4 regions of the Ectobacillus soli genome follow, and region 1 is predicted to be linked to each of the others. Evidence: riboswitches for the same ligand, from Rfam matches in the RefSeq annotation. Region 1 holds a riboswitch; each other region holds the start of a gene.
What was found. A riboswitch is a leader RNA that binds a small molecule or an ion and turns the genes downstream of it on or off. The one in region 1 is predicted to bind S-adenosylmethionine.
Positions count from the first base shown of each region.

Region 2: linked by a shared signal. The riboswitch ahead of ACAN53_RS12225 (methionine ABC transporter ATP-binding protein) and the one ahead of ACAN53_RS05245 (MetQ/NlpA family ABC transporter substrate-binding protein) in region 1 are both predicted to bind S-adenosylmethionine.
Region 3: linked by a shared signal. The riboswitch ahead of ACAN53_RS16665 (methionine ABC transporter ATP-binding protein) and the one ahead of ACAN53_RS05245 (MetQ/NlpA family ABC transporter substrate-binding protein) in region 1 are both predicted to bind S-adenosylmethionine.
Region 4: linked by a shared signal. The riboswitch ahead of metK (methionine adenosyltransferase) and the one ahead of ACAN53_RS05245 (MetQ/NlpA family ABC transporter substrate-binding protein) in region 1 are both predicted to bind S-adenosylmethionine.

Region 1 covers NZ_JBGJZM010000001.1:996,253-1,004,209, reverse strand. The annotation lists gene ACAN53_RS05255 (LLM class flavin-dependent oxidoreductase) at 1-258, opposite strand, end outside; gene ACAN53_RS05250 (M20 family metallopeptidase) at 323-1,537, opposite strand; gene ACAN53_RS05245 (MetQ/NlpA family ABC transporter substrate-binding protein) at 1,553-2,377, opposite strand; SAM riboswitch class I at 2,624-2,729, opposite strand; gene ACAN53_RS05240 (aldo/keto reductase) at 2,895-3,884, opposite strand; gene ACAN53_RS05235 (hypothetical protein) at 3,973-4,737, opposite strand; gene ACAN53_RS05230 (hypothetical protein) at 4,866-5,180, shown strand; gene ACAN53_RS05225 (class I SAM-dependent methyltransferase) at 5,249-5,965, opposite strand; gene ACAN53_RS05220 (peptide ABC transporter substrate-binding protein) at 6,074-7,735, opposite strand.
Region 2 covers NZ_JBGJZM010000002.1:69,783-77,739, forward strand. The annotation lists gene ACAN53_RS12200 (cysteine desulfurase) at 1-90, opposite strand, end outside; gene sufD (Fe-S cluster assembly protein SufD) at 90-1,376, opposite strand; gene sufC (Fe-S cluster assembly ATPase SufC) at 1,392-2,174, opposite strand; gene metQ (methionine ABC transporter substrate-binding lipoprotein MetQ) at 2,431-3,237, opposite strand; gene ACAN53_RS12220 (methionine ABC transporter permease) at 3,300-3,965, opposite strand; gene ACAN53_RS12225 (methionine ABC transporter ATP-binding protein) at 3,958-4,983, opposite strand; SAM riboswitch class I at 5,075-5,185, opposite strand; gene ACAN53_RS12230 (hypothetical protein) at 5,310-5,654, opposite strand; gene ACAN53_RS12235 (thioredoxin family protein) at 5,746-6,057, opposite strand; gene ACAN53_RS12240 (toprim domain-containing protein) at 6,072-6,413, opposite strand; gene gcvH (glycine cleavage system protein GcvH) at 6,572-6,955, opposite strand; gene ACAN53_RS12250 (arsenate reductase family protein) at 7,017-7,373, opposite strand; gene ACAN53_RS12255 (acyl-CoA dehydrogenase family protein) at 7,524-7,957, opposite strand, start outside.
Region 3 covers NZ_JBGJZM010000005.1:28,807-36,763, reverse strand. The annotation lists gene ACAN53_RS16690 (dicarboxylate/amino acid:cation symporter) at 1-352, shown strand, start outside; gene ACAN53_RS16685 (arginase family protein) at 413-1,198, opposite strand; gene ACAN53_RS16680 (MetQ/NlpA family ABC transporter substrate-binding protein) at 1,496-2,326, opposite strand; gene ACAN53_RS16675 (amidohydrolase) at 2,349-3,557, opposite strand; gene ACAN53_RS16670 (methionine ABC transporter permease) at 3,648-4,298, opposite strand; gene ACAN53_RS16665 (methionine ABC transporter ATP-binding protein) at 4,288-5,319, opposite strand; SAM riboswitch class I at 5,480-5,598, opposite strand; SAM riboswitch class I at 5,779-5,883, shown strand; gene ACAN53_RS16660 (MetQ/NlpA family ABC transporter substrate-binding protein) at 5,962-6,810, shown strand; gene ACAN53_RS16655 (LLM class flavin-dependent oxidoreductase) at 6,835-7,957, shown strand, end outside.
Region 4 covers NZ_JBGJZM010000001.1:30,263-38,219, reverse strand. The annotation lists gene ACAN53_RS00210 (gamma carbonic anhydrase) at 13-531, shown strand; gene ACAN53_RS00205 (phosphatase PAP2 family protein) at 667-1,206, shown strand; gene ACAN53_RS00200 (glycosyltransferase family 4 protein) at 1,224-2,366, shown strand; gene ACAN53_RS00195 (MDR family MFS transporter) at 2,552-4,087, shown strand; gene ACAN53_RS00190 (PadR family transcriptional regulator) at 4,206-4,793, shown strand; gene metK (methionine adenosyltransferase) at 4,955-6,154, opposite strand; SAM riboswitch class I at 6,290-6,404, opposite strand; gene pckA (phosphoenolpyruvate carboxykinase (ATP)) at 6,633-7,957, shown strand, end outside.

The DNA of each region.
Region 1 (7,957 bases):
AGGACGAATAGCAGTTAAAATTTCAATCCGTTCGGTTACCGCTGCAAGTGCTGCTGCTGTTGTCCACGCTTCTAATGAATCCTGATCAGGTCCTTTAATGTCATTTAAATATAGTTCTGCTATAAGAGTAACATCAAACCCCCATTTTTCACCAGATTGTATTACTGATTTTGCATACTCAAACGTCGCCGGCATATTTTCGTCCTCTACATTGCGAAGCCATCCTCCAAAAATCGGAAGCCAAAATCCATATTTCATAACTATTTCCCCTCTCTGTTTGCAAGTAAATACTAGAATAGAAAAAATAAATACTTCAATTAACCTACTGTACTATTTGCTCAGCTTGCTTTTTTAATTCAAACTCAGCATGGATCTTTTGAAGCAAATCACGATCAATGAGTAATCGATATCCCGTTAAGGCTAGCGCCTTTGCCCCTATAATCAAGGCCTGATCTCCTTGCTGGGAACAAGCAGCCTCACGAAACGCATCTGTATGAGCAACTAAATTATCATTTCCTATTTTTATATACGGATGAATGGTAGGAACTACTTGACTTACATTGCCAGCATCTGTAGATCCAATTCCCGTTCTCCCATCACGAAAAACAACCTCGCCTAGCTGCTCTAATTCATTAGCAACAATTTCATCAAACGTAGAATTTAATAATAGATTATCAATTTTGTTCTGGGTTTGCTCGATTTTTAAGGTTGCTCCGGTAGCAAGCGCTGCTCCTTTTGCAATATTAAACACTTTTTCAGTTACTCTCTCGCAAGCTACTCGGGTGTTTGCACGAATGAAAAAACGTGCGGATGCGTAGGCTGGAATAATATTAGGTGCATCACCGCCATTCGTAATAATACCGTGAATACGGACATCAGCTGATAATTGTTGACGAAGCGCATTTATACCATTAAATAAAGATAGAACTGCATCTAATGCATTGATTCCTTTTTCCGGACATGCAGCTGCGTGAGCCGAGACACCGTAAAAGTGAAAATCAAATGGGTTAACTGCAAGCGATTCACTCGTTGTCGACGTTTTATTATGAGGATGAATCATTAAACATGCAGACACATCTTTGAATAATCCAGCACTCACATAACTTCCCTTTGCACTTCCATTTGGTCCCCCCTCTTCTGCCGGTGTACCAAAAACAACAATTTCTCCTCCGGTCTCATCGATGACCTCAGCTACTGCAATTGCAGCTGCTACACTTGTTGTTCCTATAATATTGTGTCCGCAAGCATGACCAAGTCCAGGAAGTGCATCGTATTCAGCAAGATATCCAAGGGTAGGACCTGGTTTACCAGATTGCTTGCTTGCAATAAAACCTGTTTCATGTCCTGCAATATCTTTTGTGATTTCAAACCCTGCCTGCTCTAAAAGAGCAAGTAAGGTTTGGGAAGCAAAATATTCTTGATTTCCAATTTCAGGATTATTGTGGATAGTATGACTCGTATCAATATATACTGCTTCTGCTCTATTGATATTTTCAATAATTCTATTACGCTGTTCCTCCGCTTGTATTACAGACATATCAGCATCCCCTTTTTACAAGTTTTCAATATCCTTTACAGGAATAGACGTTGGAATTTGAGCCCCTTTATATGTTTCTTTAATGAAATTCGCAACCTCTTCTGTTTGATAAATGGCTACTAGCTTTTTCAAAGTTGGATCATCTTTACGCTTCGTTTGCGTTGCTATGATGTTTATATATGGTTTAGCCGTTTGATCTTCCCTGAAAATCGGATCTTTGCTCGGGTTAAATCCAGCATCAACTGCAATACCATTGTTTATGATGGAAGCTGCAACATCATCCATAGCACGAGGAGTTTGACCTGCAGCCACAGGAGTTATTTTTAAATTTTTAGGGTTTTCTACAATATTTTCTAATCCACCCTTACCATCAAAGCCTTGCTTTAATTTTATAAGCCCTGCTTTTTCTAAAAGAATGAGTCCACGTCCTAAATTTGTTGTGTCATTCGGCACTGCAATTTGATCCCCATTCTTCAAATCCTGTACACTTTTTATTTTTTTAGAATACAAGCCTAAAGGCGCGAGTACTGTCGTTCCAATTGCTGTTAGATCTAGATTACGATCTTTCTTAAAGGAATTGAAATACGCTACCGTTTGAAAAGCATTCACATCTACTTCACCATTGCTAAGTGCAAGGTTTGGTTGGATATAATCTGAAAACTTAACGATTTCAATATTAATACCTTCCTTTTTTGCTTTTTCTTTAACAAAATCCCAAACACGTGTATCAGATCCACTAATACCCACCTTAATTGTTTTTTCTACAGGAGTAGATGTTTTGTTACTGCATCCAGTTACAATTAGTAGAATGCTAGCTAGTACGAATAATAGTTTTTTCATGTTTAATCCCCTTTTCCTTTCATGAGTGAACCTCATAATACTTCTAACTCGTTTTTATTTTCCATAGTTCATATGCAGTAGGGTTATGGTAGGTTGATGTAATCCATGCTTTTTTAAGCTTATGTACATGTAATAATTCAACTCTTCTTTACATGAAGTAATCCCCTACTACAAATAAAAAACCTCTTTCTAGAAAATAGAAAGAGGTTGAAATGTTAACAAAAATATGAAAACATTTATAAACTCTTCTTATCTTCCAAGCACTTTTGCTTGCTGGAATTAGCACAGTATTCAAAGAGAATCCGCTGCCGAGGTATCATAGGGCCAGTCCCTCCACCTCTCTTGATAAGAATTCGGAAAATTTATTATATTTTGTAGAGTGTCTTTATTCTAATAATTTTGTAAAAGAAAGTCAATAGTTTTTACCCATTAATTTTATCGGATTTTACTGAATTTTATCATATGCATAAAAAAAAGAACACCTTGTAGGTGCCTTTCGTTAAATCGTATTCCGATTTTAATTGGCAGTTACCTGCTTTGACATCCTATCTATCTCATTAAGATGCTGTTCCGATAATTTGAATCCAAGCGTCCCGATATTTTCCTCTGCATGTCGAATCTTCGATGCTCCTGGAATCGCCACCACTGTGTCTCCGTGAAAATGAATTAACCAATTTAATGCAATTTGACTGGTTGTTACGTTATATTCTAAAGCTAGTTTATCTAGAAGATCAATGAGTGGCTTTGTTTTTGCAAGACCTGTAGGTTTGAAATAGGATAAATATTTCCGAGGTCCTGTAATTTTTTTCACAAGTTCTGGATTTTTATGAAACTTGCCCGATAATATTCCTTGTTCAAGTGGAGAATACGCAATAATCGTAATGCCTAGCTCTTTAGCAGCATCCATAATACCGTTTTTCTCAATGCGACGATCAAGTAAGCTATACTTCACCTGATTAGAGGCAAGTGGGTATCCGAACTCCTGCAAAACCGTATGAGCTTCCCTCATTTTTGATTCATTAAAATTACTTACGCCTGCATAACGGATTTTTCCTTCCTTTATGAGCGAAGCCATTGCAATTAACTGTGAGCGAACATTTGAAAGTGCATAGGGTTGATGAATTTGATACAAGTCTATTGTGCGGCCTTTTAAAGCATGTATTCGATTATCGATTGTAGCAGTAATACTACTAGCAGATCGAAATAGTGGCCACCACTTCGTTGCAACTAGAGCATCCTTTGCTTCTTCACCAAGCATTACCAAAGCTTCTGCTAATGCTTCCTCTGACTGCCCTTTTCCATATACTTCAGCGGTATCAAACCAATTGATTCCACCTTGCAAACTAGTCTTGACAATGTTACGAATGTCGTCCTGCGATAAAACTGGCCAAAACCGACCTACCATACCGCTCCCTTTACTAAATTGCCAACATCCAAGACCAAGTGCGGAAATCTCCAATTCTGTTTTTCCGAGTGTTCGAAGCGGTATAGCCGTTTGGTTTAGCATTTGTTTCCCCTCATTTCAATTGTGTATGCACAAATAAGCATAGCATAAGTGACCGAAAGAGCGCACTTTAAACACATTATCTCTTGCATCATGAAATTTGGTTTTTCGTCCCTGTTCTTCGTTTTATAAATAGGATAAGGGCAATTAAGAAAACGAGAACAATACTAGCTGCCGTTACAATATGCTGAACATTAGGTACAGTAATCGCCATTGTCACTGTATTTTCACTAGTAGGATCAATTTGCCATTCCAAATCCTTCCCATCAAAAGATACATCATTCGCATTTGAAGTAATTGCTTTGACAGGGAGAGATACTTTCACACGCAAATCAAGGTTTTGTCTGATTTGACTTGCTACAAATGATGGGGCAGACTGAGCAGCCTTAAATTGCTTGTTTATTGTTTGTAATAAATTATTATAATAGCTTGAAATGTTCAGCTTACCCGTAACGTAATACACCGAATAAAAATACTTATCCACTTGCTCTGTATGAAACGAAATAAATTCATTATTTTCAAGTGTTGCTTTAGACGCAGCATGGGCAACACCAGATTGTTTTGGTTCAAGTCCAATACTCTCCAAATGCTTCGATGCCTGAAAACCAAACTCACTTTGGCTTTCAAATGGCTTGATTACAAACCCATTATTGTGTAATTCATCTTCTAGCGTCGTAAATGGATTGTAAGTTCCAATATATGCTTTGACTTGTTGCTCTAGTCCAAATGTTAAATCAGCATCAGCACTTCCATTTTCATGAACCGTAATATGTGCTTGTCCAGATGCACATCCGCTTACTAATATACTTAGAAAACAAATAAGAATGATTGCTAAAAAAGACTTCTTCGAATACATTGAAATCCTCCTTTCACTGGAAATAATGGTCCTTTTAAAAAAGGAGATACGTACATAGTTAGATATACAAACATTATTATAGCAAGTCCATATACTATATGGTAGCTCAAAAGAGAGGAGGAAAAAAGATGAATAAGCAAGATTGTTATCATCTTTGCCATCAATACAATGGCAAAATTGTACACATTCGCGATATAGAGGGTTCCTACCATGTAGGAAGAATTACAAAAATTACAGATAATTCTGTTTGGATTGAGCCCGTTAGCAAGCGACCATACAATGGTGGTTTTGGCTACGGTCCAAGATACAGTGATGAAGATTATTATGGCTATGACAATACCCGATACGATGGGTATGGCTATGATTACAATGGGGAATTCGGCTTAGAACTTGCCTTTGGGTTTATTGTCGGCATTACACTTGCAGCCTTATTCTTTTTTTAATCAATCATAACTACAATTAATAATACTCCCTTCAGTAAGATTATGAACATTACTGAGGGAGACTTCCTTTATTTTTTACATAGGAACGAACGATGACCAAGTACGTGTTGATATTTTGCTATGATTTTTTCATGTTTTTCCAATAAGTCCATATAGGAAGGGGGAATGCTCGGGGAAACGTCCCAACTTGGTACTTCCTGTGCCGAGTGCAACATAGTAGCAATTGTACTCCCCTCAACCATTCTTATATCAGAAAAGCCGGATTGCTGCAAATAATAGTACCACTGCATCGAGGTTAGAAATTCCTTTGTACCATAAACACTACGAAGTTCATCCTGCTCTTCCTGACGGAGTTGTCGTTCCACACACATCTCAATACAAGCTAGATATCCCCCTGGCCGTAAGACACGCCTAAGTTCTGCAATTGTTTGTTGTACGTTTGTAAATGCAATTACTGACTCTGACAAAACAACATCGAATGTTCCGCTGTTAAATGGAAGTGCTTCCACCGTGCCTTGTAGGAGAGAAATCGTTGCACATTCTCTTAAGATATTTTGTTTCGCTTTAGCTATCATAGTTGGATTTAAATCAATTGCCACAGTATGGCACCCATATTTATTTGCAATGTTTATAGCCGTCCTTCCTGTGCCACAACCAGCATCTAATACGGAGCATTGTGAGGAGAGAGGGAGATAGCTAAGTAAGTGGGTGGTTAGAGAAAAGCCTCCCGGATGTGCACTACTTACACCAAGTTGTGCCAATAAATCTAAATACAGATTTTCCACATGAATCACCCTTATTCTAAACTCCTACCATTTGTATGTAGCGAAAAGAAAAATGTGCACAAAAAAACAGGGAGTATACACCCCCTGTTTTTCACAACCATGTGAATTTTAGTGTTCTTCTACATAAGCCCATTTGTATGAGTAGTCGCCGCCAAAGTTATGTTTTACGATACCTTTTACATACGGACGTTGTGCATAGGAATCACCACGTTGATAAATTGGTGCAATAGCTGCATCGTCTAACAATAATTTTTCAGCATTAGCCAATTGATCTAGGCGATCTTTTGGATTTGCAAGCAATGTAGTTTTAGCATCATTGATAATTTTATCGTATGCAGGATTAGAATAGCTCATTTCATTCATTGCATTCTTACTATCAAACATATCTAGGAACGTCATTGGATCTGGGTAATCAGCACCCCAACCAGCTAATGAAAATTCATAATCTTGTTTTGATTCAAGTTCTAATTTTTGTTTGAATGGTTGTTGTTTGATGTTAACTGTTAAACCTGGTAAATTCTTTTCCAATTGATCTTTAATATATTCACCAGTTTTCTTAGCAGTTTCTGTATCATAGTTTAAGAATTCTAAAGTGATTTTGTCTGTGCCAAGATCTTTCTTAGCAGCATCAAAGTATTCTTTTGCTTTTGCTGTATCCGTTGATAATAGATTTCCTTTATTATCACGGAAATCCTTACCGCTAGAATCTTTAACTAAATCTTTAGGAACTAGGTAATCAGCAGATACAGAACCATCATTTAAGATTACGTTAGCTAGTCCTTTTTTATCAAATGCCATTGAGATTGCTTTACGCAAGTTTTTGTTTGCTAATTGTGTATCTTTTCCATTACGTTTTTCATTCAAACGTAGGAAATAAGTTGATGCAAGTTGTTCTGTAACAAATTGGTCTTTTTGTCCTTTGTATTTATCAACGAATTCTGAAGATAGTCTAACGCGATCTACTTGGTTTGATTCATACAAGTTAACACCAGTCGCAACATCTTTTACAACATTTACGTTAATATCTGTTAATTTTACTGTTTTGTTATCCCAGTATTGATCATTTTTCTTATATGACCAAGATTGTTCATGTTTCCAATCAGATAGAACAAATGGTCCATTATATAATGTAGTACTTGCTTCTAAACCAAATTTATCTCCTTGCGCCTTCACGAATTTTTCGTTAAGAGGATAGAACGTTCCAAACGAAGTTAATTCAAGGAAATAAGGAACTGCATTTTCCAATTGTACTTCCAATGTATTGTCGTCAATTGCCTTTACACCTAACGTGTCAAGTGATGCTTTACCTTGATTAATTGCTTGTGCATTCTTTATATCAAACATGATATAAGAATATTCTGCCTTTGTCGCAGGATCAACCGCACGCTTCCAAGAATAAACAAAGTCTTTTGCAGTGACAGGATCTCCATTCGACCATTTCGCATCTTTGCGAAGTTTGAATGTATACGTTTTGCCGTCATCACTCTTTGTATACGATTCTGCTACCCCTGGAGTTGGTTTTTGATCCTTATCCAAACGGTAAAGACCTTCCATAACGTTATTCATAACGATAAAGGAAACTTGATCCTTTGCCAGCGTAGAATCCATAGAAGGAATTTCTGCACTATCCGTTAAATTTAATACTTGCTTTGCTGCTAACTTTCCTGTGCCACTGTTTGCTGTGTTGTTATCTTTTGTACCGCAAGCACTTAATGCCAAGCTGGCAACAAGCACAGGCGCAACTACAGCTGTGATCTTTTTCTTATTCATTCGGGTACCCTCCTTGATTATATGTATCTTTTGTCAAATAGAAGTTTTCTTACATCTCACAATAATTCTACTAGTAAAATTATCTGAAAATTTCTATTACTACACATTCTACTAAATTCTAGAGATTTGTAAAGTACTATTATAAAAAAAATACATTTTTGTCGATTTTACATATCAATCATCACATTTTATCCACAAAAAGGTAAGCATATATACAAACAC
Region 2 (7,957 bases), on a different contig from region 1:
CGTTGCTGCATTATCTAAATAAACAAGCTTGTGTCCATTCACTTGTTGATCTAAAATCGGAAACTGCTTACGTATTGCTTGAACATCCATTAGCGAACTTTCCCTTCTATAACCTCAGTGAGCTGCTCCTTCACGCCTTCGATAGGAAATTCATTTACGACTGGAGCAAGGAAGCCATGAATAATCAGGCGTTCTGCCTCTTTCTTATGAATACCTCGGCTCATGAGATAGTATAATTGAGTAGGATCTACGCGGCCAACAGACGCTGCATGTCCTGCCATAACATCATCTTCATCAATTAAAAGCATCGGATTGGCATCGCCGCGTGCTTTCTCATCAAACATAAGAATACGAGACGCTTGCTCAGCGTTTGCTTTCGATGCACCGTGTTCAATTTTCCCAATTCCATTAAAAATAGCAGATGCGCTATCCTTTTGCACGCCGTGCTTTAAGATGTACCCTTCGGAATTCTTACCGTAATGGACAATCTTCGTCGTAAAGTTTTGAATTTGTTCCCCGCGGCCAATTGTAACCATTTTTGAATCAGCAAACGATCCATCTCCGCGTAATGACGTTACGTTTTCAGAAATCGTATTGCCATCATTCATTAAGCCAAGCGCCCATTCTAGTCTTGCATCACGTCCGGCAACCCCGCTACGATTTACATAAGTTGTAATTCCCTTTGCAAGCAAATCTACAGCACCAAATTTAACCTGAGCACCTTCGTTTAAAATCACTTCTGCTACGATACTAGCAACGCCCGCTACCGTTTCATTTGCTACATAGTTTTCTACATACGTGAACGAACTATTCGTATCTCCAACAACGAGGACATGGTTGTAAACGTTTGCTCCTTCTCCATCAATCAAGTATATAGCTTGTAGTGGAGTTTCTAGGACAACATTTTTCGGAACGTAGATGAATGCTCCCCCGTTTATAAGTGCTGCATGAAGAGCAGTTAGACGATTTGCATCAACTTTCACTGCATCCTTCATCAAATATTTTTGCAACAGTTCCCCATGCTCACTTGCTGCTGTAAGGATATCTGTAAAGATGACGCCCTTTTCCTTCGCTTCATCGGATAGTTCAACATATGCTTTTGTATTGCTTCGTTGTACAAGTACATTTTTCGTTTCTTCTGTTACGAGTTTCTTTATGTTTTCAGGAAGTTCTTCGAGTGAACTTACTGGTTCTTGCTTTGCAATCTTGTTCATATTGACAAAGTTCCATTTGTCAATTTTTGTTTTGTCAGGCTTTGGCATTGGCAGGTTTTCAGCCTGTGCAAGAGCTTGCAAACGGAATTCTGTCAACCAAGCTGGTTCTGTGCTTGCCATATGACGAATATATTCTGGATCGATTGTTGTGCCGATTGTCATGTTTATCCTCCTCGCTTACGCTTGTTGCTCTTCTTCTTCTTCAATTCCTAGTTCTTGTTTAATCCAATCATACCCTTCTGCTTCCAAACGCTGAGCAAGTTCAGATCCACCTGATTTCACGACACGTCCGTTCATCATAATGTGTACGAAGTCAGGTGTAATATAGTTTAATAAACGTTGATAGTGCGTAATAATTAAGCAGCCTAATTCTTCTCCGCGCATTTCGTTAACACCTTTAGAAACAACTTTTAGTGCATCAATATCAAGACCGGAGTCAATTTCATCAAGGATTGCAAATTTCGGTTGGATCATCATCATTTGCAGAATTTCGTTACGTTTTTTCTCTCCGCCTGAGAAGCCTTCGTTTAAATATCGTTGTGCCATCGCAGAATCCATTTCAAGAAAATCCATTTTCTTGTCTAGCATACGAATGAATTTCATAAGTGAAATTTCATCGCCTTCTTCGCGGCGCGCATTAACAGCAGAACGCAAGAAGTCAGCATTTGTTACCCCGCTAATTTCACTTGGATATTGCATTGCTAAAAATAGACCTGCACGAGCGCGTTCATCTACTGCCATTTCCAATACATTTTTACCATCTAGCGTAATGCTTCCTGATGTTACCTCATATTTAGGATGACCCATAATTGCAGAAGATAAAGTAGATTTACCTGTTCCGTTCGGACCCATGATTGCATGGATTTCTCCGCCCTTAATTTCCAAGTTAACTCCTTTTAAAATCTCCTTGCCATCGATGGATACATGCAAGTCTTTAATCGTTAAAGTAGAACTAGCCATCATATTACCTCCATTTATATCTATCTAAAATAATAATTAGTTTAAAACATTTCTAATTCTCATTGTATTCTCAATACAATATTATATCAATTGAAAAGATTTATCAAATGGTAAAAATGTTGAAAAAACGTCATATTCCCTTTTTTATTTTGCTTTACATTTGAATAATTTACATATAAAAACGAGGCGGACCAACGTAATCGTTGTTCCAACCTCGTAATTAGACATATTCTATTGCGTACTCGCTACCTACAAATTATTCGCTAACAGGAACAACTGCACCTTTATACTTTGTTTTAATAAAGTCTTGAATTTCTTTAGAATGCAATACATTCACTAATTCTTTAATTTCAGGCTTGTTTTCGTCACCTTTTCGAACTGCAATTACGTTCGCATAAGGTGAATCCTGTCCTTCAAGTGCCATTGCATCTTTGACAGGGTTTAAGCCTGCATCAAGTGCATAATTGGAATTAATCATAATTGCATCGCCTTCGTTATTTTTATAAATTTGAGGCAATAATCCAGGTTCAATATCCGTTTTAAATGTAATATTCTTAGGATTTTCAGCAATATCTTTTACAGTAGCTTTAACAGGATCTACGCCGTCTTTTAGTTTAATCAACCCAGCTTTTTGTAATAAAGCTAATCCACGACCATGATCTGTAACAGAGTTACTCATAATAATTTTTGCATTATTGGGAAGATCTTTTAAATCTTTATATTTTTGAGAGTAAAATCCGATTGGCTCAATATGAATTTTACCAGCTACCGCAAAGTTATAACCCTTATCCTTCATTTCTTTTTCTAAATAAGGAATGTGTTGGAAATAGTTTGCTTCAATACTTTTATCCGCTAACGCTTGGTTCGGCAATACGTAGTCTTGGAATTTTTTAATTTCAAGCTTAATTCCTTTTTTCTCAAGTATAGGCTTCGCTTGTTCTAAAATTTCTGCATGTGGAACATTAGCAGCACCGATTACTAAAGTTGTTTCACTTTTCCCACTACAAGCTGACAATGCTAATACTAGCACTGCTATGAATACTGCAAATACTGTTTTTTTCATACTTGATAATCCCCTTTATTTTTTTATATAGAAGCAATAGCGGATGAAATCACCATTGCTAATTACCGTTTATCAATGCGAGTTGTAATCTGATCCCCAATGAATTGAATGATGAATACAAGAATGAGTATACATATAGTTGCTACAAAAGTTACATCATTATGGGAACGTTGGAAGCCGTCTAAAAATGCTAACGTACCCAGTCCTCCTGCCCCAACGACACCAGCCATTGCGGTATATCCAACAAGAGCAATTGTTGTAACAGTAATACCTGATACCAATGCTGGTAAGGATTCAGGAATAAGTACTTTGAAAATAATTGTACTTGTTTTTGCCCCCATCGCCTTCGATGCTTCTATGACCCCTTTGTCAATTTCACGAAGAGCAATTTCTACCATACGCCCGTAAAACGGTGCAGCCCCAATAATTAATGCGGGTAATGCAGCTTCTGCACCTAGCATGGTACCTACAATAATTTTCGTAAAAGGTATGAGTAGAATAATGAGAATGATAAAGGGTATGGAACGAAAGATATTTACGAATGCCCCTACGATTGTGTGAATCCCTTTGTTTTCCCATAGGTTGTCCTTTGCTGTCATAAATAGTAGCAATCCAAGTAAAAGTCCAAATACAAATGTTGCCACTATTGAAATAGATGTCATGTATAGGGTTTCTTCGATTGCTTGCCACATGTCGCCCCAATCTACATTTGGAAAAAGACTAAGCATGAGCAATCACCTCCATTTCAACCTCTTGCTGTGTAATAAAGGCAAGTGCCTTTTCAATATCTTCTGGTGACCCGTTGAGATGAACGACTACATTTCCGTACGAGCCGTTCGATGTTGGAGAAATCTTTCCTTGTAAAATACTCACATCGACAATAGTGTTACGAATAAGTTCTGTAATAAATGGCTTTTGAATCGCATCTCGTACAAATTGTAAGCGAACGACAACACCAGCCGGATACTTTTCTACTAAATCATCGATTGTTTCTTCTGCACCTTCAGCATCCGTAATTTGAGAAACAAATCGTTTCGTAATCTCTTGCTTCGGATTGCGGAAAACATCTAGTACATCGCCAATTTCCACAATAGAGCCTGCATCCATTACTGCAACGCGGTTGCAAATTTTTTGAATAACATGCATCTCATGCGTAATTAATACAATGGTCAGTCCTAACCGCTTATTAATGTCAAGAAGTAGATTTAAAATTTGATCCGTCGTTTCCGGATCCAGCGCCGAGGTTGCTTCATCACAAAGTAATACTTTCGGGTTATTAGCTAAAGCACGCGCTATCCCCACCCGTTGTTTTTGACCACCACTTAGCTGAGCGGGATAAGCATCCTCACGTCCATCTAAGCCAACAAGCTGAATTAATTCATTCACGCGTTTTTTTCGTTCTTCTTTGTCAACTCCAGCTATTTCCAAAGGAAATGCAATATTTTCATAAACCGTTCTTGACCAAAGCAAATTAAAATGTTGAAAGATCATTCCAATTTCTCTGCGTGCAATTCTCAATTCTTTACCTTTAATTGCTGATATAATCCGTCCTGCAATCGTAATTTTTCCGGCAGTAGGTTGTTCAAGTTGATTTAACATACGAATCAACGAACTTTTTCCCGCTCCGCTATAACCAATCACACCGAAGATTTCACCTTGTTCAATTTCAAGGTTGACATCCTGCACGGCAGTGATGGTACCGGTTTTTGTACGATACAACTTTTGTACTTGCTCTAATTGAATCATCCGTATTTTCCTCCCCTAAGCTGTCTTAGCAAAATAAAAAAACCCTATCTACGTAAATGAGCAGAAAGGGTTGTACGTTCTTATATCCTCTCTCTCATCTCTCAAAGCATACATGCTTTGCAGGAATTGGCACCATTTCAACATTAAGCTGACGGTTGCCGGGTTTCACAGGGCACAGTCCCTCCACCTCTCTAAATAAGAGAAAACCAGATTGTTACGTCTGATTTCGTATTGTTATAAAGTTTTATGATTATACTTTTTGTATTCTATCAATCTTATAACGGAATGTCAATAAAAATAAGTGCATCAATCGGATTACTACTTATTTAAATTTTACGATCCTGCTGCCTGCAAATGAAAAATATAGACTCTACTAAAAGCAAGATAGAAAGGGTACCCGTATAAACAATGCCCTGTCTCCGAATTAATCGCTGCAAGGGAAGTTCTCCCATAATTAAGGAATGAAGATCTTGTTCTGTTTGAATACGTAATGTAGGGGTAGACGGTTCTTCCTCAGATATAGAAAGACCCTTCTTAGAAATTTGAAGAATATATCGCTCCTGCTCATACTGAAGCATTACGCTGCATTGCTGAGAAGGAAGGAGAGGTTCAAGAAATTGTTGTTCATTTGCATATTTTACGAATAATTGTAACGATGAATAGAGTTTCATTATAGTCACTCCCGCAATCTTTGGTTATAGCGGTTCCTGTAAATTTCTTTCTATTTCCTGAGAAATATGTCGAGGCGACAATGTATGTCGCCTAGTCTATCAGCGTCTTCAACTCATAATATAAATATTCTACCGATTGAAATGCATACACTCTTTTTTGCAACTGGCCATCTTGAAAAATTAACATAGATGGAACACTTTCAATTTCATACTTAATCGCAAGATCTGGTGAATAGTTTAAATTTATTTTTCCTATACGTAGTGCTGGCAATGCCGCTTCTACAACGGTTAGCATTTTATTGGCAAGCTGACACGTCCCGCATAAAGGCGTATACACATATAGGATTGTTAGCTTATCTTGTTCAATTCGTTCTGTTACTTCATTAGCTGTCCAGTCTTCCATCCATATCATCCCTACTATAAATATTCCGTATAAATGTCGATATTTGCTCCTACTAATACTGTTGCAAGATGGGACATAGGCGCGGTGGCAACTTCCCGATACGACCGATCCACATATAAATGCTCTGCCTGTGGAAATTCTCGCATAAATTGTTTTCGTAATTTATCTCCTGAGTCATCTGAATCGACAAGAATATAAACTTCTTTATCATGAAATTCATCTATTAATTCATCAAGCTTTGTTAAACTAATCGTTCCATTTGTACAGACGATTTCTACCGGTTCTTTAATAATAGATGCGATTTTTTGTTTATCTGACTTACCTTCCACAATAATCACTTTTTCTACTTCTTTCACGTAGCATCACCTGACTAATTTGGACTGTAGTACAATTGTATATAGTATATTCTTTCTTTTCACGGTGATTCCTTTTGGCTTATCCAAAGATGCAAAAAAGAAGCAGCCGTACTGCCTCTTTTTTGCAGGCAATACGCTGCCTAATAGAAAGTTCTCGCCTATTCCTCGCTAATTAATGCTTCGTATTTCTCAGCAGAAAGTAAACTTTCCAGTTCACTTGCGTCGCTAAGCTCTAATACTACCATCCATGCCTTCTCATAAGGAGATTCGTTAACAAGCTCTGGGCTATCACTTAATTCTTCGTTAATTTCTAAAACTTTACCGCTAATAGGTGCATACAATTCAGAAACAGTTTTTACTGACTCAACACTACCAAACGCTTCATTTGCTTTCAATTCTGTTCCTACTTCAGGTAGTTCTACGAATACAATGTCACCTAGTTCATGTTGTGCAAAATCTGTAATCCCTACAATCACTTTATTTCCTTCAACTTTAACCCACTCATGTTCTTCAGAATAACGATACTCTTTTGGGATACTCATCCTACATTCCCCTCCACCTAAATAAAATTATAGTAATACCAAGTTTGGTACGTACCAACAATTATTTCCACGTTTTTTCAAATTGTTCTTCATTGAAGCCAACTGTTACGTGATTACCATCTGTCAAAATGGGACGTTTAATGAGCATACCATCTGATGCTAGTAAATCCAGCATCTCATCCTCGCTCATTTCCTTTAATCGATCCTTTAAGCCAAGCTCACGATATTTCATGCCACTCGTATTAAAAAATTTTTTAAGCTCCAAGCCGCTTTTTTCATAAAACTGCTGTAGCAACTCTTTTTTTGGTGGATTCTCTATCAGATGAATGGCATCATAGGAAACAGCGTTCGTATCTAGCCATTTTTTTGCTTTCTGACACGTTCCACACTTAGGATATGTATAGAATGTTACCGTCATCATTTCACCCACCTTTTCTTATCATTCATTCTATCATACGTATATCCATTTTTCCTATACAGTGATTTCTTAAAATATAAGAATTGAAAGAGACTGTGCTACTTACGAGCACAGTCTCTGTTTAGCCTTTTCACACAAATTGAATTGAAATTACAAGGTGTATGCTTCTTCTGCAATGATCTTCACAGCAATTTCTCGCTTTTTTGCAATTACATCAACAGGAGTATAACGGGTAAATTTACGAAGTGCCGATAGCAGCATACGAAGAGAATCTCCGCTTTCTACGGCTACAAGCGTTTCCTTCGCATGCGCTTCGATTTGTTGAAACGCTTCTTGGCAAAATACTTCTGTGTACAAAAGCTTTTGTCCATTCTTATCTATTCCCTTTGTAGCAATTGCCTTTTCTGTACGTAGAACTACCGATTCCATTGCATATACGTTGCTTACAATATCAGCAATGTTAACAAGTATTTCTTGTTGCTTATCTAGGAGCTTTCCATATTTTTGAATGGCAAGTCCTGCAATCATAATCCCTATTTTCTTCGCATTTTTAACAAGGTATTTTTCTTGCTCCAAAGGTGATG
Region 3 (7,957 bases), on a different contig from region 1:
TTACTTATCAATGGCAACGATTTTCTTAGCACAAGTATTCCATGTTAACCTTTCCATCGGTCAACAAATTACGATTATTGCTATCTTACTGTTAACATCAAAGGGCGCGGCTGCCGTAACTGGTGGTGGATTTATCGTACTTGCTTCTACACTTTCTGCACTAAACGTTATTCCGCTAGAAGGATTAGCATTACTACTTGGCGTGGATCGTTTTATGTCAGAGGCACGTGCCATTGTAAACTTAATTGGAAATGGGATTGCTACTATCGTTGTAGCAAAGAGTGAAAATGAGTTTGATGAATCGAAACAACAAGCAGCATTGCTAGAATTAAAGCAATCCAAAGCAGTTTAAAACTGAATTTATAAATAGGAAAACAAAGAACGCACCCGAAGAGGGGCGTTCTTTGTTTTCTTACGCAAGATGTTTTGTGTGCGCTGCGTTTGAGCGTGAACGTGCAACTGCTTGCAGTAGTTTTAGATTAACCGATTCATTTTTTTGAACGGATTGCTGATAGGTTTGTTGAAACGATAAGACAGGGGAAGGCGGTAGTTCTCCGCAAACGTCTATACCATACACATTTTCATAGGTGAAAATGCTTTGTAAGTATACAATGAGCGTACGCACGTCCATATCCCCTTGATCCCAGTTTGTAACCGCAACCGAAGGATCTAATATGTCTTTATCTATACTTACATATACGGTATCGGTAGGAATATTCGATAGAATGGTCTTATACGAATAGGGGTGGTTCTTCTGATAGGGTAAAATGGTTACCTTTGATGAATGTTGAAGCGGTGTTGTTTGAGCCTGAGGCCCAATGATGACAACATGCTTTAGCATGGGAATATATCGTAAGGCAAACGATACCCAAGAACCGCATGAAATAATCGATTCAGTAGTAAAACCAAGATCAGTATGATGATCGAATAGAATAAGAGTAAACGGGTTTTGAATTTCTTGTAATAATAGAAATGTTGTATAGTGATAGTTTCCGCTTCCGATAAAGGTAATGCCTTTCTTTCGTCTTTTTGTGAGCGCTTTTTGGATTCTCTTTAGGGAATCCTTTGCGCAGTATAAGTTAACATGCTGAAGATTTTGTAGATCAATATCTTCGTGAGAATGAGATAATAGCTTTCGTTGTCCTGCAAAAGTTTCGTCATAACGTAAAATAGTTACACCGTCATATAATAAACCCATATCACTCATCTCCTTTGAATCGTCTGTTAGTTAGATAATGGTTTGAACGGTATGTTTCAGAATAATAAAGTGAAACTTCCATCAGTGGGGGTCTTACTGCCCGTTAATGCGGGATAAATTTTTATAGAAAATTATAGTACTTTTATGTAGGAATCTCAAATAAATTGGGGATAGTAGAAGTTTAAAAACATATAAAAACCCGAATAATGGCACTTTTTTAAAGCGTGCACTATTCGGGTTAATTTCATTTCAGGGTTATTAGGGCAGCCAAATTAATTTTAGCATAGTAACATATTTTTATTTTAAACTATCAGGTACGTACCAATAATTATCTTGACCCAGTTTAGTTAAGTAATCTTTAAATTCTTTGGAGCGATAAGCGTCTGAAATTGCTTTTGCCCATTTTGTGTCTTTATTCTTTTCATCAACAACCACTGTAATTTCTAAATCCTTTACAAGTGTTTCGGATAATAATGATTTTTTTGGATCAATATGTGCTGCATATACAATGCTACCCGGAAGTACACCATAATCAATATCGTCCATAGCACGAGGAATTTGTGCAGAATCCATCAAGGTAATGTCCAATTTGTGTGGATTTTCAGCTATATCATTTTTTGTTACGGTAATTGGATTGATACCATCTTTCAGTTTAATCCATCCAGCTTTTTGTAACAAATTAAAAGCACGAGAAGCATTGGATGGATCTTGTGGAATTGCAATTTTTGCACCGTCTTTCACTTGATCGATAGAATTGTACTTATTCGAAAAAATACCAGCGGGTACAGAAGGTATATGTATAATCGGTACTAAATTGGCTTTTTTCTCTTTATTAAAGGAGTTTACGTATGCAGTGTGTTGATCTACATTGAAATCAATACTTCCTTCTGTCAAAGCAATATCTGCTTGGAGTAAATTAGAGAAATTTACTAGTGTTACTTTGTATCCTTCTTTTTCTAGAATTGGTTTCACGCCAGTTTTAAATAATTCACTATAAGGACCAGGGGAGGTACCTACTTTCAATTCTTTCTTTTCGGAGGTAGTCGTTTTGCCACACGCTGCTAAATTAAAAATAAGGATACTCGCTAGTAAAATAAGAAAGGTGTTTTTTAGAAAACTAAACTTCATCTTTTCATTCATCCTTTACAATTTATTGTTGAGTAAGGAGTGCGTTATTTTTTTCTTTTATAGAAGTAAAGATTTGGTCTTGGTGTAAAGCTTTTGAAGCAAGTAAGCTGAAAAATTGTGCTGCAGGAACAATGGCCTCTTCGTCAATCGTAAACTTTGGATGATGATGGTTGTATGATTTTCCGGTACCAATGTTAACAAATGTCCCTGGTATCGTTTCTTGATAATAAGCAAAATCCTCACCGCCAAGACTAGGGCCAATAGCTTTTACTTCATAACCTGTTTCATTTGCGATATCGGTCACGAATGGCGTCCATAAGGCATCATTATTGGTTGCTGGTGGACCTGGATGCCAGTGGAATTCTATGTTAACCCCGAGCCCATTTCCTACTCCTTCTAATACTTGCTTCATTTTTTTCGGAATGGCTTTTCTAGTTTCATCTTTTAAGGTACGAACAGTACCTTGCATATAAGCTTTTTCTGGAATGACATTCCATGTATTTCCGCTTGTTAACTCAGTTATGCTTATGAGCGCATGATCCAATGGGTCGGTATTTCGACTAATAATCGTTTGCAGTGCTGTAATCAAATGAGAGGAAGCAACAATTGGGTCAATCCCTTTATCGGGAGCGGCTGCATGTGTTCCTTTGCCAGAAACGAAGACCTCAAATCGGTCAACTGCGGCTGTTAACGGACCAACTCGTGTACCAAACTCTCCTACTTTAAGGTAAGGCGTGTTGTGAAGACCAAAAATAGCTTGTACACCATCGAGTCCGCCGCTTCCTAGGATCTCTTCTGCACCATGCCCAGTTTCTTCTGCAGGTTGGAATATGATTCGAACAGTGCCAGGAAGTGAATGTTCTTGTTGCTTTAATAAGTATGCAGCACCTAAAATGACAGATGTATGAAAATCATGACCACAAGCATGCATGATTTCCGACTTGGAAGAAATATAGGGTAGATCCGTTTCTTCGTGAATTGGCAATGCATCAATATCTGCGCGAATCGCTATCACAGGTCCTTCTGGATTACCAGATACTTCGGCGATAAGCCCTGTTTTGAGAGGAACATCTAATACGCGTATCCCAACATCAAGCAATCGCTGTTTTAATAAAGCAGTAGTTTTCACTTCTTGATTAGATAGTTCAGGAAATTGGTGAAGATGTCTACGAACAGCAATTAGTTCATTTTCTAAATGACCAATGATATGTAACAGTTTTTCTTGCGGCATGTCGATTCTCCCTTCTTCATTCAGTAGCTTATTGATTATTACTCATGATGTACCATGTTAAAATCTAATGTATATCTTTCTTTGCTATCTTTATCGACGTCGTATTTTTCTAGATAGTATGTTTCCAAGTGATTGAAACCCTTGGACTAGTACGATTAGGATGATAACCGTAATAATCATAACCACTGTGTCAAATCGTTGATATCCATACGTAATTGCTAAATCCCCAATTCCGCCGCCTCCGACTGCACCAGCCATAGCGGATGCGCCGATCAGACCGATGGTAGCAATCGTAAGGCTCAAAATAATCGATCCTAATGCTTCTGGTACAAGAAAGCGGAAGATAATTTGCCAAGGCGTTGCTCCCATTGCTTTTCCTGCTTCGATTACACCCGGATCGACCTCAAGGAGAGAATTCTCGATGAGACGAGCAATGTAAGGAGCTGCGAAAAAGATCAGCGGTACAATCGCAGCTGCTGTTCCAATCGATGTTCCAACAAGTAAGCGGGTGAGCGGAATGATAGCGACCATTAGGATGATAAATGGAAGCGAACGAAAAATATTAATAATGGTATTTAATATGGTGAATAATGGCGCATTCTCCATGAGATGCCCTTTGCGCATAATGACTAATAGTACCCCTAATGGAAGGCCGATAAGAGTAGAGAAGAGAAGTGAAATGCTGACCATTTGTAATGTTTGAATGAGCGATTCAATGATTTCTTGCGTACTAACTTGCACTTGGCAAAACCTCCTTGATAAGAATATTGGATAGATGAATAGACTGAAGCGCCTCGCCCACTTGTTTTGTATTTCCGATAAATTCAACAATTAAGTTTCCAAAGGCATTCCCTTGTAGCTCGGTAATTTGACCGAATAGAATATTGATATCTATATCGAATTTCTTCGCAATGGTTGAGATAAGAGGATGGCCGGCTGATTCACCAACAAAAACGATACGGTAAATCTTTCTACTTCCATTATTTTTCGCAATTACGTTTAGAATCGATTCTGGTATTTTATCGTGCATAACAGTGCTGACAAAGTTTTTTGCCGTATTCGTAGATGGATTAGAGAACACTTCGAAAACAGAACCCTCTTCAATGATTTTTCCATCCTCCAGAACAGCTACCCGGTCGCAAATATCACGAATGACATTCATTTCATGCGTAATTAATAAAATCGTAATGCCATACGTTTTGTTTACTTCTTTTAATAAATCTAAAATCGAGCTAGTTGTTTGTGGGTCTAAGGCTGAAGTTGCTTCGTCGCATAATAAAATTTTCGGATTAGTTGTTAACGCTCGTGCAATACCAATTCGCTGCTTTTGTCCACCTGAAAGCTGATCTGGATACTTGTTAGCTTTATCTTTTAAACCAACAAATTCAAGTAGCGCCATTACGCGTTCTTTTATTTCAGCCTTTGGTACCTTTGCTAAAATAAGCGGCATAGCGACGTTTGTAAAAACGGTTTTTGAATTAAGTAAGTTGAAGTGCTGAAAGACCATACCGATATTGCGCCTTACTTCACGAATTTGTTTTTCTGAAAGGGTAGTTAAGTCGTGATTGTCAACGAGTATGCGCCCGGAAGAGGGGACTTCGAGAAAGTTAACACAACGTATAAGTGAACTTTTCCCTGCACCGCTTAATCCAATCACACCGTAAATTTCGCCTTCCTTCACTTCAAGATTAATGCCATTTAGTGCTGTAATTTTACTTTGTCCGTTGTCGTACACTTTCGTAACTTCTTCAAATGTAATCAATGATCTCACTCCTTTAAATAAGTGCACTCCATAATTTTTATAAAAACTATGGATTTACTATGAATTATGGATATAGATTCTTATTTTTCTGTAGATAGACCTATTTGAGAAAAATAAAAAAGCCTCTTACATATAACAAGAAGGCGTTAGATAAATTTATCTCTTATCTTTCAAGCGCCGTAGCTTGTTGGAATTGGCACAGTTCTCGTTCCGTAAAGGAAAACAAGTCTGCTGCCGAGAGTTCATCGGGCCAAATCCCTCCCTCTCTCGAAATAAGAAAACATATATTGGATTTTAATGAAAATTTAATATACTTAGAATACATAGAATAATAAGGTTCGTCAATAGTCAATCCACAAAAGGTAAAATGAAAAAATAATTGACAATTAGTATATAAAGGAAATATAGTAAATGAAACACTTAATTCATAGTAATTTTATGTTATTACATAGAATTATATTCTTATCAAGAGAGGTTGAGGGACTGGCCCAATGACACCTCGGCAACAGGCTTTATAGGTACTGTGCCAATTCCAGCGAACATGAACTGTTCGAAAGATAAGAGATCCGATGCTTGTTTATGTGACTCTTCTTATCAAAAAGAAGGGTCTTTTTACATTTTATAAAAAATGGGGGATGTATAATGAGAAAATTTGGTATTATATTATCTGTTTTGGTACTTGTATTTGTTATTTCTGGATGCGGGAAGAGTGTTTCGAGCGAAAACAAAGTGATTAAGGTTGGCATTCGAAGTTCCGAAATCAAAACATGGAATTACATCGCAGACCTTGCGAAAAAGGAAGGCTTAACTGTAGAAATTGTAAATTTCAATTCAACCATTGATCCCAATACTCCGCTTAATGATGGAGAAATTGATGTAAATGCGTTCCAGCATATTTCCTATTTGGATCAGTTTAATGCTAAACATAATACAAAAATTGTCCCAATCGGTACCACAATTATAGCTCCATTAGGAATTTATTCGAGTAAGTATAAGAGTTTGAAAGATATACCAGATGGATCAAAAATTGCGATTCCGAATGATCAATCGAACTGGGGCCGCTCCCTGTTACTGTTACAAGAAGCAGGACTCATTAAAGTCGTGGATAATTTTAACGGAGATGGCGGGGCTGACAAAATTAAAGAAAATCCAAAAAAATTAGATATTGTTCCAGTCGATGGTGCAACTACACCGAGAGTCATGCAAGATGTTGCTGCATCCGTTATAAATAATGGAACGGCACTTACAGCTGGCTTAAAGTTAAAGGATTCTTTATTCCACGAAAGTAAAACGGCAAAGCCATACATTAATATTATTGCTGCACGTGAGAAGGATAAGGACCGTCCCGAGTTAAAGAAACTGGTTAGTATTTATCAATCTAAAGAAGTCACTGACTTTATTGATAAAACATACGAAGGGAATTACATTCCTACTTTTATTTCGTTAGAAGAGTTAGCTAAATACAAGGAGACATTTAAAAATAATAAATAATTATGATGGAGGAGGAGTCCTGATATGGGGAAAAGACAAATGAAATTTTCTGCTTATCTTGTTGGAACTGGGATTCATGTAGGCTCATGGCGACATCCTGATGCAAAGCCAGATGCCAGTATTGACATTGATTTTTACCGCCATTTAGCACAGATTGCGGAAAGAGGAAAATTCGATATTGCGTTTATTGCGGATAGTTTAGCTATTAATGAGGATTCGCATCCGAACATTCTCAATCGTTTTGATCCCACCATTTTAATTAGCGCACTTGCTGGTGCAACGTCCAAGATTGGTCTTGTGGCAACGGCCTCGACTACTTACAACGAACCATTCAATTTGGCGAGACAATTTATGTCCATTGACCATGTTAGCCATGGAAGAGTGGGATGGAATGTCGTGACAACGGGCGATGCAACTGGGCTAACATCCCAAAACTTTGGTCGCGACGAGCACGTGGAACACAATAAACGTTATGAACGAGCAGAGGAATTTCTTGATGTGGTGCAAGGGTTATGGGATTCCTGGGAAGATGATGCCTTCGTTTTTAATAAAGAGACCGGTCAATTTTTTCATTCGAATAAAGTCCATCCTTTGTATTATAAAGGAAAGTTCTTTTCAGTTAGAGGTCCATTAAATATTGCCCGTTCCAAGCAAGGACAACCGGTTATTGTAGAAGCAGGTGCATCGGAGCCTGGGCAACGATTAGCAGCACGAACGGCAGAGGTAGTCTTTTCCCATGTGAAAGATTTTGATAAAGCAAGGTCTTTCTACAAGAGTCTAAAGGGAAAACTAGCTGACTATGGCCGCGTTGAAGACGAGTTACACATTCTTCAAGGCATTTCGCCCATAATTGGCGATACGGAAGAAGAAGCAGAGGAAAAATATCAGCAACTACAAGATTTACTTATACCGGAACAAGGCTTGCGCTTCTTGTCAGGGTATTTAGGGAAAGTTGATTTTAGTCAATATACGCTTGATACACTAGCAAGAGAGGTTCATTTCCCTCATGAGAATGGTATACAAAGCCATTTTGAAAGAATGCTTTCGGTAATTGATAAAGAAAATCCTACCCTTAGAGAGCTTTACAACTTGTTGGAAGGAAGTGCAAGACGAGATTGGGTAGGAACGCCTGAACAAATCGCGGATC
Region 4 (7,957 bases), 970 kb from region 1:
TGGTATTCTGTCATGATTTATCCCTTTAAAGACAAAACTCCGAATATTGCAAAAAGCGCTTTCATTGCTGATTATGTTACAATAACAGGCGATGTAACTATCGGAGAAGAAGCGAGCATTTGGTTTAATACCGTTATTCGCGGAGATGTATCCCCAACCATTATTGGGAATCGCGTAAATGTGCAAGATCAATGTACACTCCATCAAAGTCCGAAATATCCACTTCTGTTAGAAGACGATGTGACAGTTGGACATCAGGTTATACTACATAGCTGCACAATTCGAAAAGATGCTTTAATCGGAATGGGGTCGATTATTTTAGATGGTGCAGACATTGGTGAGGGTGCCTTTATCGGTGCTGGCAGTCTCGTGCCGCAAGGAAAAATTATCCCCCCTAACTCACTTGCATTTGGTCGTCCTGCTAAAGTCATACGTGAATTAACAGAGGCAGACAAACAAGATATGGCACGAATTCGCCGCGAATACGTCGAAAAGGGACAATTTTATAAAGGACTACAAAACAGCAAGTAAAGCATCTGCTCTGCTTGCTGTTTTTTTTACATATCTTTAGACTTGTATTTACATTTTCTTATTACTTACTCAATATATTCTTATTAAAATGGTAAGAGAATTCCAAATATAATTTTAGTAAGGAGGTACTGTTCGATGATGTCAAAATCAATCAGCGCCTTATATGAGATAGAATGTCATATTTTTAAGGGGATTAATCGCTATTTTGAAAAAAAAGCGTTAAACCGTTATTTCCGCACCGTTACTCATATGGGCGGGGCTACATTTGCAATTTCTGCCGTTCTCGTACTTCTTCTATTTTCAAGAGGAAGCTTACATCAAGCAGCCATTGCCAGTGCTATTTCGCTTACCATTAGTCATATTCCTGTACAGCTCTTGAAAAAGCTATACCCAAGAAAACGACCTTATTTAAGCGTAGACGGTACAAAATATCCAATTAACCCTTTACAAGACCATTCTTTCCCATCAGGGCATACAACCGCAATAGTTTCAGTAGTTATACCTTTCATTTTATGTATGCCAGTACTCATTTTCATTCTTGCTCCAATTGCACTTAGCGTAGGTATTTCACGTATATATCTTGGTCTTCATTATCCTTCTGATGTTCTTGCAGGCTTATGCCTTGGAAGTCTTACTGGTATTATTTCTTACTTTCAATTATCACTATTTTTTTGAAGATGGAGGGTTTATGGATGAAAATTGCAATCTTTACGGATACATTTGCACCTCAAGTAAATGGAGTTGCGAAAACGTTGGATCGCTTTACAAAATACTTGAAACGTGAAGGCATTGAATATTACGTGTTTGCTCCGCAAAATACCATGGAAGAAAACGTAATGGTGAATGTGAAGAAAATTAAAAGTATCCCTTTAGCAATTTATCCAGAATGTCGTCTAGCTATTCCAAATCCTGTTTATTTACGAAAAGAATTACTTGAATTCCAACCAGATATTATCCACGTAGCAACTCCGTTTAATATGGGACTATTCGGTATGTACTATGCAAAAAAATTAAATATTCCATTAGTAGGATCCTACCATACCGACTTTGATGCATATTTGCAATACTATAAAATGGAATTCCTATCTACTATGTTATGGAATTACTTACGATGGTTCCATAGTTCCCTTCAAAAAACATTCGTTCCTTCTTATGAAACACTAAAACAATTGAAGAAGAAAGGATTTCGCGATCTTCACATTTGGAGTCGCGGAGTTGATTGTAATTTATTTCATCCCAATTATGCAGAGCAAACCATTCGTGAAACGTATCATATTTCAGCACCACATATCCTTTCTTACGTAGGACGAATTGCACCAGAAAAAGATATTGAAACACTGCGAAAAGTGATGAAGGACATCATCGAAAAGCGCGGAGATCAAGTGCATTGGCTCATCGTTGGAGATGGTCCAATGGCAGCAGAATTAAAAGAAGAATTTAAGAAACAGGTAACATTTACAGGTTATTTAAAAGGAGATCAATTAGCACAAGTGTATGCCTCTTCAGATGCAATGGTATTTCCATCCCCTACGGAAACATTCGGAAATGTAGTGCTAGAATCCCTTGCTTGCGGAACACCCGTTGTAGGAGCAAATGCTGGTGGTGTAAAAAATATTATTTCTGAGAATAAAACTGGTTATCTATGTACCCCCAAACAAGTAGATGAATTCTCAGGCGCCATCCTCTCTTTGTTAGACAATGATGCAAAGCGCAAACATATGAGTATAGCCGCAAGAGAATATGCACTTACGCAAAGTTGGGATAGCATCTTTGAAAATCTTCTTGGTCATTATGAAGATACCATTCGTGTTCCTGTTGCAGAATTACTAGCCTAATTTTCACCATACGATTCTATATAACAATGATATTGGACCGAAAAGCAGAAGTAACCATCTGTTTTCCGGTCCAATTTTTTTCGTTGCAGGGCATAATAAAAAATTAGGATAAATAGTCTAATTAAACTATAATACGTATATAGTCTAATTAGACTATTTATTAAGCTATAAAAGGAGACAAACATATGGTTTCAAAAGAAAGTAATCTTCGGCTCGTTATTGCGGGTTTATTATTAGGTATCTTAATGGCGGCAATGGATAATACAATTGTAGCCACTGCAATAGGAACCATTGTATCTGATTTAGGTGGCCTGGATCAATTCGTTTGGGTTACATCTGCATATATGGTTACGGTTATGGCTGGTATGCCAATTTTCGGAAAATTATCCGATATGTATGGTCGTAAACGTTTTTTCGTATTTGGTCTTCTTCTTTTCTTAATCGGATCTGCGCTGTGCGGAACAGCCCAAAGTATTACACAGCTTAGCATATACCGAGCGATTCAAGGGATTGGCGGCGGAGCTTTACTTCCGATAGCATTTACTATTGTATTTGATATTTTTCCTGTTGAACAACGTGGCAAAATGACAGGACTTTTAGGTGCTGTATTCGGTTCAGCTAGCGTATTCGGACCGTTACTAGGTGCATACATTACGGAACATTTTAGCTGGCATTGGGTATTCTATATTAACGTCCCAATCGGAGTCCTTTCCCTATTCTTTATTTTACGTGCTTATAAAGAAACGACTCCTCCTAAAGAACAAAAAATTGACTGGACAGGAGCGGCCACGCTAGTTATATCAGTTGTCAGCTTAATGTTTGCCATTGAGCTAGGTGGAAATAAATACGCATGGGATTCTACGCAAATCATAGCACTTTTCGCATCATTTGCTTTATTCTTTGTCATCTTTCTTATTACGGAAACAAAAGCAAAAGATCCGATTATTTCATTTTGGATGTTTAAACGACGTATCTTTGCCACGTCTCAAATTATTGCATTCTTATACGGTGCAACCTTCATCATTTTAACAGTATTTATTCCGATTTTTGTTCAAGCTGTATACGGCGGCTCTGCTACAAATGCCGGACTCGTTCTCACACCAATGATGATTGGGTCTGTAGTAGGGAGTGCGATAGCAGGGATCTTTCTGACCAAAACTAGCTATCGAAATTTAATGCTACTTTCTGTTATATCCTTCTTTACTGGTATGTACTTACTTAGTACAATTACACCACAAACGGCACGCACACTATTAACTGTGTATATGACAATAACAGGATTTGGCGTAGGGTTTTCTTTTTCCTTGCTTCCAACCTCTTCTGTCCATAATATTGAACCACAATTTCGTGGTTCAGCAAACTCAACGAACGCCTTTTTCCGTTCGTTAGGCATGACGATCGGGGTTACGATTTTTGGATCCATTCAAAGTAATGTATTTTCATCTAATTTAAAGACAGCATTTCAAGGTATGGGGGCCGGAAACCCATTGGCTTCTATTGGGGATACACGTTCGATTTTTGAAGCGAGTATGCGAAGTAAAATTCCTACTCCTATTCTAGATAAAATTGTTGCAGCAATGTCTTCATCCATTTCCTATGTATTTGCACTAGCACTGCTTGCAATTGCTGCAGCATTCATAACCATTATATTGATGGGAAATGCCCGCGTTACAGTTCCAAGTAAGGATAAAAATAGAGATGCACAAGCCACTGAACAATAAAAATTGAAAGGCAGATTCCCTTTACGTGAGAGATCTCATCTTTCCCACGTAGAGAGGTTTTAAGTTGAATTTAAAAGTTTTCCTGGCTTGTACGATCCGTAAGTAGGAGGGAAAAGCCTTGAATGTCAAGCTTGTTGTGCTTGGGCTTCTTATGGAAAAAGATCGTCATCCTTATGAAGTTCAGCAGCTTCTTACAACAACTCATATGAAGTATTATATGAAAATTACAAAAGGGTCACTTTATTACGCGTTTGAACAACTAGAAAAGCATCATTTTATTGAAGTAAAAAACACTATTCAAGATGAGCATCGCGTAGGCAGAACCATTTATACAATTACATCTGAAGGTCAGTTAGAATTTGAAAAGCTACTTTCTGAGCAAATAACAAAACGAGATGAAGCTCCTTTACCCTTATATGAAGCTCTTTTATTTGCTGTTCATGGTGATCCGAATGAAATCATAACGCAATTAGAAGTTAAGCTTGAACAAACTAAGCAATCCTTGCGCATTATGCAAAACGTATATAAATCGAAATATAAAAAAGAACATATGGCGACCGTTTACATCATTGTAAGTGTCATTATGCATTTGCAAACTGATTTACACATCTTGGAGCATTTGATTGAAGATACAAAAATAAATGGGTTAGCATCAAAAGGGACCGATATTCTTATGAAACTAACTGATGGTTTTATGGACGATTAACACTGCTAGAAGAAGGGCCCTATCCTATCTTGAAAATACTACGGCTTAAAGTACAAGTTATCTAGAATGATAGTCATATGAAATAAGGGAACCCGAAAGGAAATAATCATTCCTTTCGGGTCCCCTTATTTTTTATATAATCCCTTTAGGGACGTTTCACTTTATAGACCTGCTTGCTTCTTTAAATCTACTGCTTTATCCGTTTGTTCCCAAGGAAGAACAACATCAGTACGACCAAAATGACCATAAGCAGCCGTTTGCTTGTATATTGGGCGACGAAGATCAAGCATTTTAATGATTCCAGCTGGACGAAGATCAAAGTTAGTGCGAATTAAATCCACTAACAATTCTTCAGATACTTTACCCGTTCCAAACGTATCGACTGAAATGGATACTGGCTGTGCAACGCCAATTGCATAGGCAAACTGAACTTCTGCCTTATCAGCAAGACCTGCAGCCACAATATTTTTTGCAACATAACGTGCTGCATAGGCTGCTGAACGGTCTACTTTTGTTGGATCTTTACCAGAGAATGCACCGCCGCCATGACGTGCATATCCACCGTACGTATCTACAATAATTTTGCGTCCTGTTAAACCGGCATCTCCTTGCGGTCCACCAATTACAAAACGACCCGTCGGATTGATGAAGTACTTTGTCTTTTCATCAATTAAATGAGCCGGCACGATTGGTTTAATGACCAATTCTTTCACATCCTGTTGAATTTGTTCCTGTGTAATTTCTGGATGATGCTGAGTTGAAATGACGATGGTATCAATTCGTACAGGATGGTTATTTTCATCATATTCTACCGTTACTTGCGTCTTACCATCTGGTCGTAAGTATGGAACTGTTTGATCCTTACGAACTTCTGCTAGACGATGAGATAATTTATGTGCAAGAGCAATTGGAAGAGGCATCAATTCTTTTGTTTCATTACAAGCGTATCCGAACATTAATCCTTGATCGCCAGCCCCGATTGCTTCAATTTCCGCATCTGTCATCGTTCCTTCTCGAGCTTCTAATGCTTGATTGACTCCCATTGCAATATCAGCGGATTGTTCATCTATAGAAGTAAGTACAGCACAAGTTTCTGCATCAAATCCATATTTCGCACGATTATAACCGATATCACGAATTGTATCACGAACAATTTTTGGGATGTCTACATAGGTAGAAGTTGTAATCTCTCCTGCAACCAACACTAAACCAGTTGTTACTGATGTTTCACAAGCTACGCGCGCATTCGGATCTTTCTCTAGAATTGCATCTAAAATGCTATCAGATATTTGGTCACAAATTTTATCTGGATGTCCTTCAGTAACAGACTCAGAAGTAAATAGACGACGTTTCTTACTCATTAGTAACCCCCCTTTTCTATTATGTACGGAACTCATCTCTACAGAATACGTGGCTTACTTACAATACCCAATTTTAAAAATAAAAAAACCTTTCCCCTCGAGGAAAGGTTAAAATTTACTCATGTTTGCCTTTCACTCTTATCGTTCAAGGCTGATTACGAGCCTTGCATCAGGTTAAGCACCTTTTCACTTTGAGAGTGAGGTTGCTGGGCTTCATGGGGCCTGTCCCTCCGCCAGCTCAGGATAAGAGAGTATCCGTCCAAACATTATACTAAAGAAATATGCGTATATTGTCAATAAAATTTCATATTTTATTGAATGATATTCACTAATTTTGTCGAATAAAGTAAGGATAGAATAACCTAATAAAGGCAGAAACAAATTTCAATATATAGTATACATTATTTATTTTAATATGTTATACTCTTTGTAGAAAAAGGGAGCATATTTCATAAATCACATAAAGGATGGTAGGTATATGAGTACTGTGAATATCCAAACTGAATTACAAGAATTAGTCAATGGAAGCAATGCACAAGTTCAACTAAGCGTTCCGCAATTAGTTGAAAAAGTACTAGTGAAAAAAGAAGGTGTTTTATCTTCTGCAGGCGCTGTTTCTGTTGCGACGGGAAAATACACAGGACGTTCTCCTAAAGATAAATTTATCGTTAAAGATGATATTACGGAAGGCAAAGTTGACTGGGGTTCAGTTAACCAACCAATTTCATCAGAAACTTTCGATAAGCTATATACTAAAGTGTTAGAATACTTAAAAAACAAAGATGAAATATTCGTATTTAACGGTTTCGCTGGAGCAGATAAAGCATATCAAATGCCAATCCAAGTTATCAATGAATATGCATGGCATAATCTATTTGCAGAGCAATTATTTATTCGTCCTACTGAAGAAGAATTAGTAAATCATCAATCTGAATTTACAATTGTTTCAGCGCCTAATTTTAAAGCTGATCCAAGCGTGGATGGAACAAATTCAGAAACATTCATTATCACTTCCTTTGAAAAACGTATCGTTCTAATCGGAGGAACTGAATATGCAGGCGAAATGAAAAAAGGTATCTTCTCTATTATGAACTTCTTACTACCTGAACAAGACATCTTCTCTATGCACTGCTCTTCTAATGTTGGTCAAGAAGGCGACGTTGCTTTATTCTTCGGTCTTTCTGGAACAGGAAAAACAACTTTATCAGCTGATGCAAACCGTAAACTTATTGGGGATGATGAACACGGCTGGTCTGATAATGGTGTATTTAACATCGAAGGCGGTTGCTATGCAAAAGTTGTCAATTTATCACGTGAAAAAGAACCTCAAATCTACGATGCTATCACATTTGGTACTGTTTTAGAAAACGTTGTTCTTGATGAACATTCTCGCGTGCCAGATTATGATAATGTATCATTGACAGAAAATACTCGTGTTGCTTATCCAATGGAAGCAATTGATAATATTGTCTTACCAAGTGTTGCAGGTCATCCGAATACAATTATTTTCTTAACAGCTGATGCATCTGGCGTATTGCCTCCAATCAGCAAACTTTCTAAAGAACAAGCAATGTACCACTTCTTAAGCGGATATACAAGCAAACTTGCTGGTACAGAACGTGGAGTTACTTCTCCACAAGCAACATTCTCAACATGCTTTGGATCTCCTTTCTTACCGCTTCCAGCTTCTCGTTATGCTGAACTACTTGGAGAAAAAATTGAAAAACATAATGCCGAAGTATTCTTAGTAAACACAGGATGGACTGGCGGAGTATACGGTGTAGGAAAACGTATGAATCTTAA